Linked DNA regions of Arthrobacter globiformis. Each later gene encodes a partner of the first gene's protein in a complex. Links are inferred from orthologs where the notes say so. Each region holds a gene or a part of one and is shown on either strand. Other genes may lie near its edges.

Region 1 (3,237 bases):
GCCGCAAGTCCATGGCAGCGCTGAAGGACATGACCAGCCAGCTCATTGGCCGCTTCTGCCAGAGCGCACTGGAAACCACCCGCGCCGTCTACGGTCCCGCGAACCTGACCCGGTACAACGCCGAGCTCATGGTTCCGGACGAGACCGTCATGGAGATTGCGGTGATGAAGGGCCTGGCCACCACCTTCGTGATGACCACTGACCACCGGCAGCCCATCTACGAACGCCAGCGCGAGGTCCTCCACGCCTTGGTCACGGCGCTGAACGCCTCCGGGGACCGCCACCTCGAGCCCATGTTCGCCGCCGACTGGCGGGAAGCTCCCGACGACGCCGCCCGGCTCCGCGTGGTCATCGACCAGGTGGCATCGCTGACGGACGGCTCCGCGCTGGCCATGTACGAACGGCTCGTGGGCAGCCTGCCCTCGCTTTGGTGACGGCCGCCATACGGCGGCTCCCGCCGTCGTACCCGGGGACTAGGATTGCTTCGTGGCTGGGCTGATTAAACGGGAAGACATCGATGAAGTCCGCCAGCGCACGGACATCAAGGAAGTCGTCGACGGCTACGTCACGCTTAAGGGCGCCGGCCTCGGCTCCTACAAGGGCCTGTGCCCCTTCCACGACGAGCGCTCGCCGTCGTTCACCGTCCGCCCGCAGGTGGGCCGCTACCACTGCTTCGGCTGCGGCGAGGACGGCGACGTCATCTCGTTCGTGCAGAAGCTGGACCACACCTCCTTCCACGAGGCCGTGGAGAAGCTGGCCGCGCGGATCGGGTACGAGCTCCGCTACGAGGACGGTGGCACCGGCCCCAGCCGCGAGGAAGTGGGCAAGCGGCAGCGGCTCCTGGACGCCCACAAAATCGCCGACGAGTTCTTCCGTGCCCAGCTGCTCACCGCCGGCGCGGCAGAGGGCCGGAAATTCCTGCAGCAGCGCGGCTTCGACCGGGCAGCCGCCGACCACTTCGGCGTCGGCTACGCACCCCAGGGCTGGGACGCGCTGCTCAAGCACCTGCGCGGCCGGGGCTTCACCGATGCCGAACTGAAGCTCACCGGTATGTTCTCCGAAGGCAACCGGGGCATCTACGACCGTTTCCGCGGCCGTCTGATCTGGCCCATCCGGGACATCGCCGGCGACACCATCGGTTTCGGCGCCCGCAAGCTGTACGAGGACGACCAGGGCCCCAAGTACCTCAACACCCCGGAAACCACGCTCTACAAGAAGTCCCAGGTGCTGTACGGGATCGACCTTGCCAAACGGAACATCGCCAAGGACCGGCAGCTGGTGGTGGTGGAAGGCTACACGGACGTCATGGCCTGCCACCTCGCTGGAATTCCGACGGCGGTGGCCACCTGCGGTACGGCATTCGCTGCCGACCACATCAAGATTGCCCGCCGCCTGCTGTCCGACGACGGCACCGGGGGAGAGGTCATCTTCACCTTCGACGGCGACGCGGCCGGCCAGAAGGCGGCCCTGCGGGCCTTTGAAGAGGACCAGCGCTTCGTGGCCCAGACCTACGTGGCGGTCGAACCCACCGGCGCCGACCCCTGCGACCTGCGCCAGACGCGGGGGGACGCCGCCGTCCGTGACCTGATCAGTTCCCGGCGCCCGCTTTTCGAATTTGCCATCCGCGCCACCCTGCGGCGGCACAACCTGGACACCGTGGAGGGGCGGGTGGCCGCGCTGCGCGAGTCCGCCCCCGTCGTGGCCCAGATCCGCGACGCCGGGCTCCGGCCCGGCTATGCCCGGGAACTGGCGGGATGGCTGGGGATGCCCATTGAAGACGTCACGCGGGCCGTGGCGGCCGCCGCGAAGCGCGGGGCGCCCGGTGTGCAGGCCTCGGGGGCGCAGGCGTCCGGGGCGCCGGCGTCCGGCGCACAAGCCGGCGGGGCAGCCGGCCGGTCCAACACAGCCGGATACAACCAAGCCCCGGGGAACGGCCAGAACGTGCCGGGCGTAGCGGCGCTCCCGCCGTCGGGCGTTCTTCCGTCCTTCCACCGTCCGGATCCCCGGGACCCGGTGGCGTCCATGGAGCGGCAGGCGCTCGAGGTGGCCCTGCAGGAGCCGGCCATGCTGGGCGGCGCAGCCTGGGAGCGGTTCGCGACCGCCCGGTTCGCCACGCCCGCCTACCAGGCCATCCACGACGCCATCCGCGCCACGGCTCCCGGCTTCTCCGGGGATGCCCTGCAGTGGGTGGAGGCGTTGCGGCAGGAGGTTCCGGAGCCGCTGCAGCCGCTGGTTTCGGAGCTTGCTGTGGTGCCGCTGCCGGCCCATACCGCCGAAGCGGTGCAGAAGTACTGCCGGGACATCCTCGCCAGGCTGTTCGAGCTGCAGATCACCCGTGTGAAGGCGGACAAGCTGGGGCAGCTGCAGCGGCTGGATGCCGCTGCCCACCCCGAGGAGTTCCAGCGGCTGAACAGGGAGCTCATGATGCTCGAAATGGAGCGCCGGTCGCTGCGCTCCGATGCCTAGCCTGAGGCAGCCTAGCGTGGAGCAGCGCCGGTCCCCAGAATGGGGTTTCCGGAACCGGGTCTCCGGAACCGGAAAGACGCCGATTTCGTTTCCGGGCAGGGTGTTTGCTAGGCTAGTACCCGCTTCATTCCTCCTTAGCTCAATTGGCAGAGCATTCGACTGTTAATCGAAGGGTTGCTGGTTCAAGTCCAGCAGGAGGAGCGCACAGTCCCCGTTCCGGGTTCCGGAACGGGGACTTTTTTATACCCGGGAGGGGTATTTCTGCGCAGTATTGGCGCCGATTTCGCATTGCGGCAGAACGTTTGCTAATGTCATACCTGCTTCATTCCTCCTTAGCTCAATTGGCAGAGCATTCGACTGTTAATCGAAGGGTTGCTGGTTCAAGTCCAGCAGGAGGAGCGCACAGTCCCGCGGTTGGCCCCAGAGCCGGCCGCGGGACTTTTTTGTGCCGTCAGACGAAATCCATCTCCACCTGGAGGAAACGCTCGGCCTCGGCTACGGCGGCTTCAAACGCTTCCCTCTCCGTGGGGGACTTCCGCGGTTCGCGGGGGTGCCACTCGTGGGGCGAGGAGTGCACGCGGGTGAAGCCGCCGTCGGGCGGGGCGTAGAAGATGCCGAACCGCTGGACGGGCCATTCGGGGGAGGTCTCGGGGGCCACCAGCAGCGCAGCGTTGAAAGCCGGGTTGAACCACTGGGCTATGGGCCGGCGCCGGTCCTCAGTGAAAAGTCCCGCCGCATAGAGCGCTGCCGACTGCGCACTGGTCTGGGTGC
Region 2 (3,253 bases), 1.7 Mb from region 1 along the record:
TGAACCTGGGCTGCGTAGTGGGCCTGGGAACGCCGGGCCAGATCCAGCTGGTAGCGGTCCGCGTCGGACATGCCCCCATCCCGCGGCTTCAATGCCGTAGCGAGAGCCCAGAGGGCTGCGGCGAGGACAAGGGCAGGAACCAAGACTGTCAGAACGTCGCCCATACCTAGAGCTTAACGCCAGATCCGTGTTATCCACAGCATATGCCCGGCTGCGCATAATGCTGCCCTCCGGTGATCGCCCCCGATTGGAAGATTCGTCCAGAGGGCATGCATGTGTGGACGGCCCCGTCATATGCCGGTGATCCGCATCACAAAGTGGGAATGCAGGTGGCGAAAACGCCCTCCTGGGGCGAACTTACCGGCCGGTATCCCCAGCAGGCGGTTAAGGCTGTGGATGAAGGTTGGCGAAAAATTTAAATTTGTCCACAGGAGAATCTGGATGTTTCCGCAGCTCAGGCCGCATATATGCCGATAAGAAAATTACTATCCACAGCTTCCCCCACAGGCTGTGCACAAGCAGCAGTCTGTTGTGCACACCTTATCCACAGAGGTGCGAAACGGCCGGCTTTGTGAGTGGGCAGCCGGGCGCTAACGTAGCGGAGACACCCCATTCGGGTGAGTTTTCCCTGCCGGCCTGAAGACCGGAGCCGGTGAACAGCCGGGCTTCGGGAGATTTCGTGCTGCCCTGTGGAAAACCTGTGGATGAGGCGTCGCCGGGGTTCAACGGCCTGGACCGAAAAATGTCAGGGCCTGCTGGTGTAGTTGCATTAGCCCGGGCAGCAGATCCTTGCTGCGCGGCCCACCCACGGCACACGGCACACGCGCCGCAGTCCTCCTGTACGGACTGTGGACACAATGGAGGACGGCAGCTTTGTCAGTTACGCACCTGGACTCAATCGAAGGTACCCGCGAATCCGAAGGCAGCCGTAAACCTCCCCAGGATATCCCCGCCGAACAGTCCGTCCTGGGCGGCATGATGCTTTCCAAGGACGCCATTGCGGACGTGGTTGAGATCCTACGTGGGCAGGACTTCTACCGCCCTGCCCACGAAACCATCTATGAGGCCGTCATCGACCTCTATGGCCGCGGAGAACCCGCGGATGCCGTCACCGTGTCCGACGAGCTGACCAAGCGCGGCGAGATCAACCGGATCGGCGGACCGGCCTACCTCCATGAGCTCATTCAGACGGTACCCACGGCCGCGAACGCAGGCTACTACGCCGAGATTGTGGCCGAGCGCGCCGTGCTCCGGCGGCTGGTCAATGCCGGCACCAAGATCGTGCAGCTCGGGTACGGGCAGGACGGCGAAGTCGAAGACCTGGTCAACCAGGCCCAGGCGGAGGTCTACGCGGTCGCCGAGCGCCGCACGGCGGAAGACTACGTCGTCCTGAAGGACGTCATGGAGTCCACGGTGGATGAGATCGAAGCCTCCGGCCACCGCGGCGAGGGCATGGTGGGCGTTCCCACCGGCTTCTACGAGCTGGACGAGCTGACGCACGGGCTGCATCCGGGCCAGATGATCGTCATTGCCGCCCGGCCCGCCGTGGGTAAGTCCACCTTCGCGCTGGACTTTGCCCGCTCGGCTGCCATCAAGAACAACCTCAGCACGGTGATGTTCTCGCTGGAAATGGGGCGCAACGAGATCGCCATGCGCCTCCTGTCGGCCGAGGCCACCATCGGCCTTCAGGACCTTCGCAAGGGCACCATCAAGGATGAGCAGTGGTCCAAGATTGCCACCACCATGGGGCGCATGAATGATGCCCCGCTGTTCATTGATGACAGCCCCAACATGTCCCTCATGGAGATCCGGGCCAAGTGCCGCCGCCTCAAGCAGCAGCACGACCTCAAACTCGTGATCCTTGACTACCTGCAGCTCATGAGTTCGGGCAAGAAGGTGGAGTCCCGCCAGCAGGAAGTCTCCGAGTTCTCCCGTGCGCTGAAGCTGCTCGCGAAGGAACTCCAGGTCCCCGTCATCGCGCTGTCGCAGCTGAACCGTGGTTCTGAACAGCGCCAGGACAAGCGCCCCATGGTCTCGGACCTGCGTGAATCCGGATCCATCGAGCAGGACGCCGACATGGTGATTCTGCTGCACCGCGAGGACGTCTATGACAAGGAGTCCCCGCGGGCCGGCGAGGCAGACATCCTCGTGGCCAAACACCGTAACGGCCCCACCAAGGACATCGTGGTCGCCTTCCAGGGCCATTACTCGCGGTTCGCCAACATGGCTGGGGATGCCGGCGGAGGCGGCGGCTTCTAGGCTGCGGCGGCTCCGGCCTGCCCTCCGCGGGGGCAGTGTCCGAGGGGGGCAGCGCAGGCTGCCGGTGCTAGTGCCGTTGCGACTGCAGCAGATGGTTGGGCAGCCTGTTCCCCGGGGCTGCTGCCCGGATTTCCAGGAGCTCCCGAGCGTGGGCATGAAGCCGCTTGTCCTCCTCGGACACGGGGGTCCATGCAGGGATGGGGACCGAGGTGCCCTCGGCGTCGCGGGCGACCATCACGGTGAGGCAGTAGGTGGTCAGGTTCATTTCACGGCCCTTGGGGTCCCCGGACCGGACATGTACGGCAACGTGCATGCCCTTGGTGCCCGTGTAGACCAGCCGTGCCTCCACCTCCACCACGTGGCCAATCAGCAGCGGCCGGTAGAAGCGCACGCCGCCGGAGAAGACTGCCACCGTGTCCCGGCCGCAGTAGCGTGAGGCGCAAACATACGCGGCTTCGTCGATCCATTTCATGACGATGCCGCCATGGACTTTTCCGCCCCAGTTCACGTCGGTGGGCGCTGCCATGAACCGCAGGACGACGCGCTCGGCGGTGCCGGCATCTGTATATTCCTGGGCGCTCATGGCTTCGACGATCTGCTCGCGGATCTCGATCCGTGCCAGGGCGTGGTCCCGCTGTTCCAGTTCCTCCGCCGTTACCGGCTCGAACTGCTTAACCGGGACGGGTTTTCCGTCCTCGCCAACCGCCACAAAGATCACCATGCACTGGCTGCGCATGGTGGCCGGCCCGCCCTTGGGGTCCCCGGAAGAAACCACCGTCCGGATATGCATGGAGGAGCGTCCGGTGTAGACGATGGTGGCCGTGACCTCAACCATGTCGCCAATGTTCACCGGGTCGGCAAAGTGGATGTTCCCCACGTAGGCGGTGACGCAGTAGGACTTGGCCCAGCCGACGGCGGCCGCATATGCCGCCTTGTCCACCCACTCGAGCACCGTGCCGGCGTCGACGGATCCGCTGTGGCCCACGTCCATGGG

What was found.
Region 2: the proteins of dnaG (region 1) and dnaB are in contact, whole or in part, in a crystal structure (PDB 2R6A), measured with the Geobacillus stearothermophilus proteins. The link is inferred for Arthrobacter globiformis from one-to-one orthologs. Residues at the interface, in WP_049624496.1 of Geobacillus stearothermophilus: Lys456, Leu457, Leu458, Pro459, Ala460, Asn463, Ala464, Leu467, Leu535, Leu536, Ile537, Ala538, Gln544, Glu545, Asp548, Tyr549, His552; in WP_033016901.1 of Geobacillus stearothermophilus: Ser13, Glu15, Ala16, Gln18, Glu91, Leu92, Asp94, Ala95, Val96, Pro97, Thr98, Ala99, Ala100, Asn101, Tyr104, Tyr105, Ile108.

What each region holds. Positions count from the first base shown.
Region 1 is NZ_JAUSYZ010000001.1:1,886,184-1,889,420, forward strand. The notes cover bases 54-2,976. They hold dnaG (DNA primase), read left to right. Parts: upstream 54-486; coding sequence 487-2,466; downstream 2,467-2,976. Other genes in these bases: QF036_RS08495 (deoxyguanosinetriphosphate triphosphohydrolase), read left to right, coding at 54-434; QF036_RS08515 (hypothetical protein), read right to left, coding at 2,918-2,976. Outside these bases: more of QF036_RS08495, read left to right, coding at 1-53; more of QF036_RS08515, read right to left, coding at 2,977-3,237. UniProt on the Escherichia coli protein: RNA polymerase that catalyzes the synthesis of short RNA molecules used as primers for DNA polymerase during DNA replication.
Region 2 is NZ_JAUSYZ010000001.1:186,793-190,045, reverse strand. Bases 128-3,066 are described here. They hold dnaB (replicative DNA helicase), read left to right. Parts: upstream 128-873; coding sequence 874-2,259; downstream 2,260-3,066. Other genes in these bases: QF036_RS00915 (acyl-CoA thioesterase), read right to left, coding at 2,327-3,066; QF036_RS00925 (hypothetical protein), read right to left, coding at 128-164. Also shown: more of QF036_RS00925, read right to left, coding at 1-127; more of QF036_RS00915, read right to left, coding at 3,067-3,253. UniProt on the Escherichia coli protein: The main replicative DNA helicase, it participates in initiation and elongation during chromosome replication. Travels ahead of the DNA replisome, separating dsDNA into templates for DNA synthesis.